3 regions of the Shewanella sp. MMG014 genome follow, and region 2 is predicted to be linked to each of the others. Evidence: predicted binding sites of a transcription regulator. Region 2 holds the regulator's gene; each other region holds the start of a gene.
What was found. Region 2 encodes sigma-54, which starts transcription at its own class of promoters, with help from an activator protein. Its sites were predicted from a motif close to GTTGGCACGNNNNTNGNNT; they were not measured.

Region 1: J8L86_RS14800 (flagellar assembly protein FlgT) is a predicted target of sigma-54. The motif match lies at 2,773-2,791, and genes of this name have one in related genera.
Region 3: fliE (flagellar hook-basal body complex protein FliE) is a predicted target of sigma-54. The motif match lies at 2,378-2,396, and genes of this name have one in related genera.

What each region holds. Positions count from the first base shown of each region.
Region 1 is NZ_JAGJDZ010000009.1:53,507-58,322, reverse strand. Features, by position in the region: gene flgA (flagellar basal body P-ring formation chaperone FlgA) at 1-366, shown strand, start outside; gene flgM (flagellar biosynthesis anti-sigma factor FlgM) at 439-768, shown strand; gene J8L86_RS14815 (flagellar protein FlgN) at 850-1,275, shown strand; gene J8L86_RS14810 (LPP20 family lipoprotein) at 1,419-1,877, opposite strand; gene J8L86_RS14805 (FlgO family outer membrane protein) at 1,874-2,581, opposite strand; gene J8L86_RS14800 (flagellar assembly protein FlgT) at 2,872-4,059, shown strand; gene J8L86_RS14795 (6-hydroxymethylpterin diphosphokinase MptE-like protein) at 4,119-4,816, shown strand, end outside.
Region 2 is NZ_JAGJDZ010000003.1:199,832-204,647, forward strand. Features, by position in the region: gene rapZ (RNase adapter RapZ) at 1-261, opposite strand, end outside; gene ptsN (PTS IIA-like nitrogen regulatory protein PtsN) at 258-701, opposite strand; gene hpf (ribosome hibernation promoting factor) at 704-991, opposite strand; gene J8L86_RS06135 (RNA polymerase factor sigma-54) at 1,016-2,500, opposite strand; gene lptB (LPS export ABC transporter ATP-binding protein) at 2,705-3,436, opposite strand; partial or broken gene lptA (lipopolysaccharide transport periplasmic protein LptA) at 3,694-4,176, opposite strand; gene lptC (LPS export ABC transporter periplasmic protein LptC) at 4,241-4,801, opposite strand; gene kdsC (3-deoxy-manno-octulosonate-8-phosphatase KdsC) at 4,798-4,816, opposite strand, start outside.
Region 3 is NZ_JAGJDZ010000009.1:78,892-83,707, reverse strand. Features, by position in the region: gene fliG (flagellar motor switch protein FliG) at 1-265, opposite strand, end outside; gene fliF (flagellar basal-body MS-ring/collar protein FliF) at 255-1,874, opposite strand; gene fliE (flagellar hook-basal body complex protein FliE) at 1,982-2,323, opposite strand; gene J8L86_RS14935 (sigma-54 dependent transcriptional regulator) at 2,552-3,898, opposite strand; gene J8L86_RS14930 (PAS domain-containing sensor histidine kinase) at 3,891-4,816, opposite strand, start outside.

The DNA of each region.
Region 1 (4,816 bases), on a different contig from region 2:
GTCGTCACCGCAATTGGCATCATTGAAAAAGGTGAGCTCATCACTCCTGAAGCCATCGAAATTAATTACGTTGACCAACACAGTATCCGAGGACAGTTTTTCTCAGACACAAGCAACATAATCGGCACCCGCTCTAAAAGACGTGTCGCAGCGAAAGCCCCATTGCTGAATAATAACCTATGTTTTGTCTGTAAGGGGGATTCGGTATCCATTTACGCAAAAACAAATAGCTTTGAAATAAAAACAGCTGGTGAAGCATTAAGAGATGGCAATATAGGCGATGCAATAAGAGTCAGAAATGCCAACTCAAACAGACGATTAGATGTCATTGTCACAGGAGTTGGCGAAGTTGAAGTTAGGATGTAAAATATTCCTAAAGTTTTTTCCAACAGGGTCGATAGCCTGTTAGGAAAACCATAAATTACGCTGGAGCCTAAAATGGCAATTGATATTAACAATCTTAAAACAGCATCACACACTCAGTTGCGTACTAATCGTGACTCAGGTGCTGCCCCAAAAGCTGCCGAGTCAGCTGGGCAACAGGCTGCACCTATTAAAAGTGATTCGGTCAGCATTACCTCGCAAGCACAGCAGCTGCAAGGAGCCCAAACTAACATGGCATCTTTACCTGAAATTGATCAAAGCAAAGTTGATGCAATAAAGTCAGCCATTTCAGAGGGACGTTATAAAGTCGACCCTGAAAAATTAGCGGCAAATATTGCAAGCTTTGAAGCTGACATGAGCGGACTAAATTTCGACCAAGAGTAGCGTCATACCTGCTCTTGGATAAACAATCATCATCGCATTACGCCTTGTCGTTATGATGTGGGTTTTTATAAAGAGTAAATTATGAATGAATTACTACAGCTGTTATCTTTTCAGCACGGCACTTTGTCGTCGCTGAAAAAACTTGTATCTGCAGAAAAGCAGGCCTTAGCAGATCAAGATGCCGACACCTTGTTAGCACTTGCACGCGAAAAAGTGGCGTGTTTGAATACGCTTCAACAAAATGATGAGAAATTAGCTAATCATCCTGATAAATCTTTGCTCAATTCAGAGCCTAAACTCATTGAGAAAGTCGCTGAAGCTAAAACCATTCTCGAAGAGTGTAAAGACATCAATAATCAAAATGCTAGCTTAATCGAACTGAATATCGCGAGCTTAAACCGCTTTTCTCAAGCCATGCAAATGAGTAGAAATGCCACCAGTTTAACTTATAACGATAAAGGCCGAACGTCGACAATTTCATCTTTAGGCCAAAACCTAAAAGCCTAAGTTAAGCTAATATCAATTTAAGCCATGTAGACAGTTCATCCTAGGTCAACTGCAATTTCTCCAATGGCAAAACATCATCGCTAATGACAAACATAAAAAAACCGCCTTTATTGGCGGTTTTTTTATGTTTGTCGGAATTTACATTAAAAGTATGTCACTTCTTTTACACGACGGGGGCGGTTTTGTTGCTGATAAAGATCCCACACCTGAGCAAAATCCAGCTCTAACTCGGTCACATACATATCCCCCGCAGGATAGCTTTTTACTACTTTCGCCCCTTTAATCATTCCTGACACATTGGCAGAAACGGTTTCGTTATTGAGCATCCAGTCGCTCATTTGGCTATGAGCATCAATCTGTTGACCATATACCTGCTCGGCTAATTCTCGATATGCCGCGATTTTTGACGCTTGCATGGCCATTAGAACTTTATGTGACTGCTCTTTCGCAGGCTGAGTCGCTAAAGGCGCATAACCAATTGCAGTTAACTTAGGGAACTGATCTGGCGCTTCTGTTTCCCATTGCACATATTTATCATTACTTGCACAACCACTTATCGAGATTGCCAATAATGAAACCAATAGAACCACTAACTTATTCATAATTTCGCTCCCAATACTACGGCATTACCTTGACCAGACGCTTCATGGCGGAAAAGCAATCCATCTTGAAAAATGACTTGATTTGAAGGTGATAAATAGCCAGGTAGACTATTCATATTCACAAAAGTTTGCACTGCTGACACCACCCGATTATTAGTCACATTCACAATTCTTGCATTAAGAACTAAGCCCATTGGTGTGGTATCCATAGTCGAAACGACAACGTGAGAGACAGGCAAATCAGACGGAAGTAACTTCCAATCTCGACTTAAAATAAACTCGCCATGCTCAGTTGAACGTAATGCATTCGCCACATTTAAATCGACCAAGTTAAATTCATGACTATGAAAAGCGGCAACAAAACCTTGCTGTAACTGTAAGCCTAAAGCATCCGTTTTGCTGTAATCACTGGTATTAACCGGAGTGGTTACAAGTAAAGGTTGGTCAGAGCGTAAACTGTCATTTTGTAAAACCAATTCATTTACGACTTTTTCAGCCAATATATTCACATGTGATTTAGGGGCTAGACCGGCTTTAGTAATGTCATATTGTAAAGGCGCAGGCTGCACTTCAGCATCATCACTAAACCAAAAGCTAGTTTCAGTAGGCTTTTCTACATAAGCTAACTCATTTGTCGACACAGGCGGCTCGCTAGCGCAAGCAGCCGCTAGCAACGCAATGGGAAAAATGATTAAACGGCTCATGGCTTATTCCTTATTACAATGACGTCTCAGCATTGATGTGATGTTAGGTTCAGTAATGTTGCCGCTAACTGGCTTTAGGCCTAATCAGAGCACACATTAAACACACTATAGATAGTGTATCGACCACACATTCAAAACCTTTACCTTGAAATGAAGAATTTATCTCCATCTGTTCACTGCTAAAAGCTCATACAGGCATGGTTTTTGCTTTTATTATGATAATTAATTTAAGTCGTGCTAAACCGTCATAGAGTTGGCACCCTTTTTCTTCGATATTGTGAAAAGCGAACATGAACATGCCAAACGTTAGCTCTAAATATTTGACGATTATCATGCTGGTTATTCTTTCAGCTTGTTTCAGTCACTCTGTATTAGCGCAAAGAGTTGAAGTGTCAGGAAAAGCCAAAATTATTGACGGCAATATAGATAAAGCCCGCGAGGATGCGATTAATCAAGCATTAAACTATGCCAGCTTAAAAGCGGGTGTGAACTTTAATAGCCAGCAAAGTATTAATCAGGGCAACTTAACTCAAGATGCATTTCAAATAAAACGCATGGGTCAAGCTAACGATATTGAGCTCGTGTCTGAAATCATCAGCGCATCAGATATCACGGTTATGTTGCGGCTCAATCTTGAGTCTAAACCCCAAGCACAGCAATGCCACAGCCAACAATTAAAAGCGGCAATAATGATCCCCCAAGCCATCATGCGTGACCGCTCACAACTTCGATACGGACAACTTGCTAACTTTGAACAAGCTTTATCACAGCAGTTTGGCAATTTATTAAATAATGGCTCTGACTACAGTTTTGCTCGTATGCACGCCGAGGAGAAGCTTGACCATACCAACCAACTCATTAACTTCAAAGGCCAACGCATACCAAGCTGGCTTGGCGAAATAACCGACAGCCAATATATCTTACAACCGGAAATCCTGGATATTTCAACCGAGCCATACTCGAGCTCTTTATTTGGATTATGGGATGAGACACCTTTAAGGCAAATTAATTTACGGTTTACCATGTTCCATGGCATTAGTGGTGAAAAAGTGTGGAGCAAAGACTATCAAGCAGAAGCTGAGTGGGATTTTGAACGAGATGAAACCGTTTCACCTTCAACCCAACGGTTTTGGGGCTCAACTTATGGTCAAACTATGAATCAGCTTTTACAACAAAGCACTCAAGATATTGATAATTTACTAAATTGCCGACCTTTACTCGGTCAAATCGTTGCTAAGCAAGGTAATAGAATCATCATTAATTTAGGCCGTCGAAATAACGTCAAAATGGGTGATAACTTCCAAATCGTGTTACAACAAAACATTCCTGATAGAGTGAATTTAATGCGAGCTGTTGCAACTAAAAATAGAGCTACGGTCACCATAGAACAAGTTTCAGAAGAAAGCGCCACAGCCCTACTAGAAGGTATTGAAAGCTCTGGCAACATACAGATCCAAGATATTGTGATTAAGATTTAAACATCAGTGAACATGAATCGATAAAACATATACCAATAGACAAGAAGGTTTTACTTACAATGGCTACATCACAATCAGTTTTTAATAATCAGTTCGCCATTAGTCAATTTGATGAGTACTACTTGCCCTGCATCAACAGGAATACCTTTGAAAAAGAAGACTCTATAACCGCTTTTAAAAAGAAGTATAAACAGGATATTTTTAAGGAAGATACATTACACATCATTCTAGGTCTCGATTCTGGCTTATTGGTTAATTATATTCTTGAGTCTCCACAGGTAGCAGGAAGTAAATACATTTTTGTAGAGCTTCCAGAAGTCATGTCGATGTTAAATATTGATATACCAGAGGAGCAGAAACACTACCTTAAAGTGCTAAGTCTTGAAGAACTTAATGAACATATAGAATCGGGCGAAGATGATTTATTCCTTATAAAAGATCAAATCGCCATTACACTCTCATTAGCCGCCTCTGCAGGCGTGGTTGAAGAATATTCAGGCTACTACAGCCAAATTTATAAGTTAATAAAACAACAAACCACCTCACATAAAGCAAATTTTACTCAAAAGTCATTTTTTGTAGAACAATTTTTCAATGTTGTCGAAAATAACCAACCAGCTTCGATATTGAAAAATCAATTTGCAGGTAAAACTGCAATAGTGATTGGTGGTGGCCCATCACTTGATGAACATATTGATTGGATTAAAGCTAATTATGAACAGCTTTTCATTCTTACCGTATCAAGGTTCGCATCAAA
Region 2 (4,816 bases):
GGCATTTAAAAATAAACTAATGATCGTGGTATCGTCGGACAACAAAGCGATTTGCTGCTCTAATACTTTGCCTTGCTCTTCGATATTACGCACATCAACACTGATGGCGACAAGTTCGTTATTTCCTTTTAGCTGCTCTAGTAGGCTGCCAATCAGTGGGAGAGGTAGGTTATCAACACAGTAATAACCTAAATCCTCTAACACTCTTAAAGCAACTGACTTACCTGAGCCCGATCGTCCTGATACGATGACAAGTTTCATGCAGTAATAACCTGATACAGTTCTGTAGCGTCATGACTCTTTCGAAGTCTTTTAAGGATGAGTTTATCGCTTAATTTCTCAGCCATACTTGATAACGTGCTTAAGTGTTGCTGACATTGCTCAGAAGGAACCAATAAGGCAAATAAAATGTCTACTGGCTTCTTATCAATAGCATCAAAGTCGATAGCTTCTTCACATTTGATCAAAATAGCGATCGGCGATTCAATGTCGTCTAAACGCCCATGTGGAATCGCAATGCCATTGCCGATACCTGTGCTACCCATTTTTTCACGTGCTATTAAACTTTCGAAAATAGCTTGTGAAGATAGAGTAGGGTACTGGTCAGCCATTAAATTGCTGATAAGTTCCAGTACCTTTTTCTTACTGCCCGGAGTGGCACAGGTAGTGCACGCCGGCTGCAGGATGGTGCGAAGTTCCATCGTTAGTGTTTAATTAACTTCTCTTTGTGTTTAATTACCTGACGGTCTAATTTGTCTATCAGGGCGTCAATTGCGACATACATATCTGCGTTTTGAGATACGGCAAAAACTTCACCTCCTTTGAGGTGCAATTTAGCTTCGGCAATCTGTTGTAACTTTTGTACATTGAGCACAACGTGAACATTATTGATCTGTTCGAAGTGACGTTCAAGCTTTGAAAACTTAGTTTGCACATACTCACGTAAAGATTGAGTAATTTCGATATGGTGTCCAGTCAGGTTAATTTGCATAGATCATCCTCCAATAACAAAGGCTTATAAGCTTTTGCGTTGGTTTGAGGGAGGGATGAGCATTGCTTCACGATATTTGGCGATCGTACGCCGAGCAACATTGATCCCTTGTTCTGCCAGTAGCGTCGCCATTTTACTATCGCTAAGTGGCTTTTTCTGGTTTTCTGCGGCGACCAGCTTTTTGATAAAGGCTCTGATTGCTGTAGAAGAACACTCTCCGCCATCATCGGTACTTACGTGGCTAGAGAAGAAGTATTTTAGTTCAAAAAGGCCGCGAGGGGTGTGCATATATTTTTGAGTTGTAACCCGTGAGATGGTCGATTCATGCATCTCTACCGCTTCGGCAATATCATTTAATACCATAGGCTTCATGGCTTCTTCGCCGAACTCAAAGAAACCTTGCTGGAATTGAACAATACAATTTGCCACTTTTAACAGGGTTTCATTGCGGCTTTCAATACTTTTAATAAACCATTTGGCTTCTTGTAAGTGACCGCGAATGAATTGGCTGTCAGCTTGATTGGCTGAGCCTTTTGCCATGGCCGCATATTGCTGATTTACGCCTATTTTAGGCATATTATCTGGGTTTAATTCAACGACCCAACGGCCATTCTTTTTAAACACTGTGACATCTGGGATGACGTACTCATCTTTGATTGGAGTAATTTGTAACCCTGGGCGAGGGTTCAGTGTTTGGATAAATTGAATCGCTTCGCGTAAATCATCTTCTTTAAGCTTGGTTTTACGCATTAGTAATCTGAAATCACGGCCTGCTATTAAATCTAGGTGTTCAGATATCAGTAATTTTACATTTTCTATGCAAGGGATTTCGCTTGGGTATTGTCCCAATTGAATCATCAAACATTCGCTTAAATTTCTTGCAGCGACACCCACTGGATCAAAATGTTGTACACGCTTTAATACGGCTTCAACCTCATCAAGTTCAATATCCTCAAGACCGAGTGCATCGAGAATATCTTCTGTTGATTGGGTTAAGTAACCTCTATCATCAATTGCGTCGATGATGGCTGTCGCAATGGCGAGGTCATTTTCAGAAAATGGGGTTAAGTTTTTTTGCCATTCTAAATGTTCGTACAAACCTTCAGTCGTTTCACCTTGAAATGGCATATCGTCATCACGGCTTACAGCGCCAGAACCTGAGTTAGGAGAGGCGGTGTAGACTTCATCCCAAGTGGTATCCATTGGTAAGTCTTCAGGCATGGACTCTTTCGTAAGTGACTCTGTGGTATCGACTGATGAGGTGTCTTTTTCTACGCTGACTTGGCTGTTATCGCTAAAATCGGTGTCAGTTTGCTGAGCATTGTCTTTGACTGGTTCTTTTGCTTTGGCAAACTCATCCTCAAGCTCAAGAAGAGGATTTGAGTCAAGTGCTTGCTGAATTTCTTGCTGTAGCTCCAAAGAGGAAAGTTGCAATAAGCGAATGGCTTGTTGCAACTGCGGGGTCATTGTCAGGTGTTGACCCATTTTAAGTTGGAGTGAGGCTTTCATTTACCGCTTATCCCTAATTGAATTTCATCATCGCGACTACAATGTTATGGGTCTAGCACTTTTGTAAGTGTTAGCTAGACTTTAACCGAACTTGGGTTCTACTTTGCCAAAAATTAGCGTTACGTTTTGAGTCTAGTGTATAACGCTAAAAAGTGGGACTGGTTGGCCGCGAAAATGCCATGCTTGTACACTAAAGAATGCTAACTATAGCTTGAATTGCTCACCTAAGTATACTGACCTGACTTGCTGATTGTCTAAGATCTCAGCAGGCGTACCTTCAGCAATTAAATCTCCGTGGCTGACAATATACGCACGCTCACATACATCAAGTGTTTCACGGACATTATGGTCGGTAATCAATACGCCAAGACCACGATTTTTTAGTTGTTGAATAATTTTCTTAATATCTATCACAGAGATAGGATCAACACCCGCAAATGGTTCATCTAATAAAATAAACTTAGGATTGGCGGCTAAAGCGCGTGCTATTTCTACACGTCGACGTTCACCACCTGATAGAGCCATACCTTGGCTGTCACGAATATGGGTAATATTGAACTCTTCTAATAAGTGCTCTAACTCTTCGATTCGTTGCTCACTCGATAAGGTTTTACGGGTTTGCAGCACTGCCATGATGTTATCGTGCACAGTGAGTTTTCTAAAAATACTGGCTTCTTGAGGTAAGTAACCAATACCTTTACGAGCACGTAAATGCATTGGGTCTGCAGTCAAGTCGTCAGAATCAATCAAAATACGACCTTTATCGCTTTTGACTAAGCCAACAACCATATAAAAGGTTGTGGTTTTACCTGCACCATTTGGCCCTAAAAGACCAACAATCTGACCCGTTTTAACGGTTAGGCTAACGTTTTTGACAACTTGGCGGCTTTTATAGCTTTTTGCTAAGTTCTCAGCTGTTAAGGTAATTTGTGTCATTATTGCTTTTGCTCTGCCGCAGGGGTCGTTATGTCTGCATTGGTTGAGTTTTGAATATCAGATTCTTGAGGGGTGACTGATTCAAGGAGGGCATCAGTGTTAGTTTCAACAGCATTTGCCTCAGGAGTCACTGTTTGATTCTCAGTTACATTGTTAGATGCATTGTCAGTCGTATCAGCATCTGGGTTATCAAGCGAATCATTATTTTCTAACGGCGCTTCGTCTGAGTTATCAAGTTCTTCGTTTTCTTTATTCAAGTCAGGGTAATTTTCTGGCTGAAAAATTGTGATAACTCTGTCTTTTCCTTCACCTGTGCTTTCAGCGATCAGTTGCTGTTTATCAATATTATAGCTAATGAGATTACCAGTAACCTGACTGCCTGCCTGGTCAAGTTTTGCATTGCCTTTTAAGGTTAAAATACTGGTCGAAAGCTCATATTTTATTTCGTTTGCACTTGCGGTACCGATACGGCCATCATCGAGTTCTTGTGAGAATGTGGCTGGATTACCTGTCGCAATCATGGTTTTTTTGCCACCTGATTCTTCACTGAATGCACGTAATTGATCGGCATTAATATTAATGGTGCCTTGCGTCACATTCACTGGGCCGAAGAAAATCACTTGGTTGTTTTTAATATCTGCTTTTTGGCTGACGGCAGCGACTTTAAGCTCTTGTTGTAAATCACCTTCTTTGGCATGAGCGCCGGTGACTGTCACTAAGCTCAATCCCATTAGGCTCATACCCAGAATACTTTTTCTAATAAAGTCTGTTTTCATAAGCTTATTGAGTGAAAATGTCAGTGTTTTACTTTGCTTCATATGTTCCTTCTACCTGACTTAAAAGCTCTAACTCTTCGGCATTTAAATCAGCATAAAGGCCTAAGCCTTGTATTTTAAAATCTTGTCCTGAGACATTAATCTGTCGATCAGACGTCATGATCATGGTATTTAAATCTAATGCAAGCATACTTGTGGTTAGCGATTGTACTGGTTCATTGATGTTTATTGCATCAATAATAACATTTTTTTCTAGCACCACTTTACCAGTTTCTTTATTAAGCTTGCCTAATTCAGCGGTTAATTGCCACTCAGCTTCGCCGTTTTCTGGATAGATAAGGTATACAGGCTCAGTGAATAGGGTTTCATTGGTTTGCTGAAAGTGTTCCATGTGTTTTGCTGACACCCGGCTTTGTACTAATCCTTGCTCGTTAAATTCTGTGCTTCGTAAGTCATTAGCGATGAATTCTGGACGCGCGGGATCGGGAAGCTTATTGGCTTCCATTTGACTACGCTTCACTTGCACTTGCCAGTATAAAACTAATGCTGCACCAAAGAAGCCGAGAATAGCGAGGGTGGTACGGCTCATATACTCATTCCGTGG
Region 3 (4,816 bases), on a different contig from region 2:
TATTAAAGCCAATAGATGAGAATTTTTGGATTTCTTCAAGAAATAACTTATGAACGCCAATGACTTTTTCTTGGCCAAACTCTTCCATAGCAGCCATTGCCATACCGACTTTCTGGACTTGCTTGGGTTCAAGGTGCTTTAAAATCGAAGCTGCATCAGCTTCACTTAGGCTTAACAGCAAAATAGCCGTTTTCTCGATACCCGTTAAGTCATCAGGGTTAAACCCTTTAGTTGCCTCTGCAACTGCTACGTCATCATTTGCCATCTTCTTGTAACCAACTCTTAATTACTTGGGTAGAAAGTTCAGGTTCATTAGCCACTAATGCCCTAATCGACTTGATCATATCATCATCTTTGTGCAGGTTCGGTATTTGAATCGAACCGTCATCAGCATAACTGTAATCAGCTTGCTGAGTATTTAACATGCCCAATGTGTCTGCAGCGTACTGATCTTCAATTTCAGCAAGCTCATGGCCTAAACGTGTTTCTTCAGGCATCTCAACTTCGTTAGATTTCAATAACCTGTTTAGCATTGGACGAATAACAAATAATATCAGAACTAGCACTAATAAAGCGCCTAGTATTAGCCTTACCGCTCGCCAAAACCATGGTTGCTCCCACATTTCAAGCGCTGGTAATTCTTCAATTAGTTGGTCCATAAATGGAACCGTTACCACCTCCAACGTATCACCACGTTGACTGGTAAATCCCATCGCCCCTTCTAATAAACGTCGGATATTAGTCAGCTCTTGTTCGGTTCTAGGTACTCTTGTTACCACACCATTTTCATCAACAGGTCCAGGCTTGTAGTCAATGGCGACCGATACACTTAATCTTCTAACCACACCAACTTGCTGACGAGTATGGCTAATAGTCGTATCAAGCTCAAAGTTACGAGTCGCTTCACGGAAACTATCTCCAGTAGCTGCAGTGGCTTCAGATTCACCCACTTCTTGTGGAATATCAGACTCCATAGGTGGTTGGTTTGATAATGCACCTGGAATACCACCCATTGCCTGACCCGATGAATTACGCTCAATGGTCATTTCGCTGCGTACTGCTGGTAAATCAGGAGAAAAACGTTTTGCTGTTTGCTCAACGGCAGTGAAGTCCATATTGACATCCACTTGCGAGGTAAAGTTTTCAGGGCCTAAAATCGGCATTAAAATAGAATCAACTTTATTACGGTATTCAGATTCTTTTTGTTGAACTAACTCTTGTTCACGGCGAGCTCTTGCTGAAGCGCCATCTTGGCTTCCAGAGTTAAGTAAACGGCCATTAGAGTCAGTCACTGTGACTCGAGTAGGCTCTAAACCCTGAACAGCAGAAGCGACAATATCAACAATGGAATCAATTTCTTCTTGGCCTAAGCTGCCACGGCGCACGCTAACGACTACGGTTGCACTAGGTTTAGATTTGTTTCTGGCAAATACATTTTCTTTTGGTAACGCTAGAATCACTTTGGCACGAGTAACACTTTTAAGCTCTTCAATTGCACGAGCTAAATTGACTTCTTGGCTTTGTTTTAATCTCGCCTGCTCCATGCGTTGACTCACACCAAAGCCACTATCTTTACTCAAATAATCGGTTGGTTGACTTGAGGTTTCAACACCTGCACGGCCTAATAGTAATTTTACATCTTGATACTTATCTTCTGGAATACTGACTACATCACCAGAAATTTTATAGGCAATTTTATTTTTATCGAGAACGTCCAGAACCTGGATCATTTCATTGGTTTCCATCTGACCTAGAGGTCTAAACTCAGGCTCTTGCGCCCAAATCATCATGAAAACCGCCAGCACCAAACAGACTGCCAACGCTAATATCATGGTGATTTGACGCATGAAATCAGCACTGCCAAATGAACTCATTAAGCCAGATTTGTTCTCTTGCTGAATCCCTGTGCTATCAACGGTATCTGAATCTAATACGAGATCTGTGCTCACAATAATTACCTACTTTCTAATCTGATAAGAGCCTAAACAGGCATGCTCATAATTTCTTTATAAGCTTCAACAAGCTTGTTTCTTACTTGCACAGTTGCTTCAAATGCCACACCTGACTTTTCACGAGCTATTACGGTATCTGACAGTGTGACTGTCGAATCACCCATTTCTAAACGTGTCGCTAGGTTGGCGGAATTTTTTTGTAAAGCAGTAACACTTCCAACGGCTTGAGAAAGTAACTCTCCAAAATCAGCCCCTGATGTATTACCCACCTTCTGAGTCATATCCGGTTGAATTGGAGAACGAAGATTAGGTGAAATTTCACCACGAAGTGATTGCATTTCTTGTAAAAAAGGATTTCCGCTAACCTGCATTGTAAACTCCTATTCGTCGGATATTTGACGACTAAAAACCAGTTACAATAGATTTAGCAATTAGGATGCCAATAATATAAAAATGCCTATTAACAATAGATATTGGGGGTAAAAAGCAGTGCGTTTGCTCAATGTGTGCGCAGTAATCGTCATTGTAGATAAGAAAACCTAGCGAAAGTGCTAGGTTTTCTGGCTGACGTTAACAACAGAAACGTTAACAGGAGAAAATTAAGCCGGCACTTGAATGCCCATATCGCGCATTTTCGCCATTTTATATCGTAAGGTTCTTGCGCTAATTCCCAGCTTTTCAGCTACCGCTTTGCGACTGCCATTACACTGATTTAATGTTTCCAAAATAATCACATGTTCCTGGGCTTTTAATTCACCCCCTAAGCCATCTGTTTCTGTGCTCGGTTTAGCTTGTTGCTCAGTAGGCTGCAGCGGCACTTCGGCACTATCAAGCACAATATCATTGCTTGTCACCTCTTCACCTGTATGCAATATCAGCGCTCGTTGAATGACATTATCAAGCTCGCGCACATTACCAGGCCAGCGATAAGTCAGCAGCCTTCTACAAGCCACATCATCGATTGTGGGTACTGGTGAAATATTCGCAAGCTTTGCATGTTTCACAATCAAGTGACGAGCAAGCGGTAAAATATCAGCAGGTCGCTGATTTAGTGCTGGCCAAGTAAGCGGAAACACATTAATGCGATAATATAAGTCTTCTCTAAAGGCACCTGAAGATGCCATTTCTTTCAAATCACGGTTGGAGGTTGCTAACACTCGAACGTTTAGCGATATCGTTTTACGACCGCCAAGGCGCTCTACTTCCCTTTCTTGCAGCACACGTAAAAGTTTAGCTTGCAGACCAAGCTCCATTTCAGAGATTTCATCTAATAAAATCGTCCCGCCTTGTGCTTGCTCAAATTTACCAGGACACGCCTGATAAGCGCCAGTAAAGGCGCCCTTTTCATAACCAAATAGGGTTGCTTCAAGCATATTCTCAGGTATAGCGGCGCAGTTAATGGCAATAAAAGGCTCATCTGCTCTGGCACTGTTTTGATGAATGTATCGTGCAAGCACTTCTTTACCTGAACCGCTCGGCCCCATAATCATCACTGATGCATCGGAACTTGCGACTCGTTGTGCAATTGACAGTAATGCCAAACTTTTGTCATCAGCCACAACAGGTTGATCGAGGTTTTGTTTTAACGGCAAGTAGCGTGACACTTGATTGAGCAGCACCTCTGGTGCAAATGGCTTCGCCAAATAATCCACCGCGCCTAACTTAATGGCACTTACCGCATTATCAATGGTGGCGTAAGCTGTCATTAATAATACTGGAATCTTATTATTATTTTGCTGGAGGTAATTTAATAAGCCGATGCCACCAATGCCATCCATCTGAACATCACTGATAACCAGATCAAAATCATTAGATTTTAACGCTATGATGGCTTCTTCGGCTGAACCAACATCAACACAATCGTAATGAGCTAGCATTAATGTATCCAGTAATGCTTCTCTTAACGATGCATCATCCTCAACGAGTAGTAATTTTGCTTCACCCATGAGAAGTCTCCGTTTGAGTTAAACTTGCCTTAGCGTTGACTTGTTCATCAACATTATGCACTGGAAATGAAAGCCTGATAAGGCAACCTTTATCGGGTTGCGATGACACCTGCACCGTGCCGTTATGGTTTCTCACAACGGTTTGCACTACAGCAAGCCCAAGCCCTGTACCTTGGCTTTTTGTGGTAAAAAAGGGCTCAAGTATTTGTTGCTGCATATCAACAGCTAGCCCTTTACCATTATCAATCACATCAATATTCAGACGATGATCGGTTGAACTGGTTATGATACGTACTTCAGTTGCATTGGCTTCTAAGCTGTTCATCACTAAATTGTTAATCGCTGAACTTAATGCATTACCATTAGCTAAAATCGCATCACTAGAATGATTAAAATACTGTAATTTACACGACTTGTTTTCAGCAATAGGTTCACAGTTAGCTAACACAGGTTCAATAATTGCTTCAGCCAATAAAGCCTCTGAGACATCGTCTTGTTTATTCTTAGCCATTAGCAGCATGTCATTAACTTGTCGCTCAAGTTCATTAAGGCGATCAACTAACTTAGACTGAAAGCGTTTTTTAGCCGTTTCAGCCAACTTAGGGCTGGCTAAATTCGACGCATATAGCATTGCAGCAGAAAGCGGAGTTCTGACTTGATGAGCCAATGTTGCGACCATTTTCCCAAGCGCTGATAATCGCTGTAAATGCGATAAATTCTTTTGAAGTAAGCGGGTTTCAGTTAAATCCGTCAGTACAATTAACTGACCAGGCTCCGGTGTTAAAGGGGTAATTGCTAACTTAACTCGACGACCATTTTTAAGAGAAACCTCATGACCATCATCTTCTTGGGGAGAGAAAGCGCGATTAATAATTTCAAACCACTTGGCACCTTGTAAAGGTCTGCCTAATAATTCAG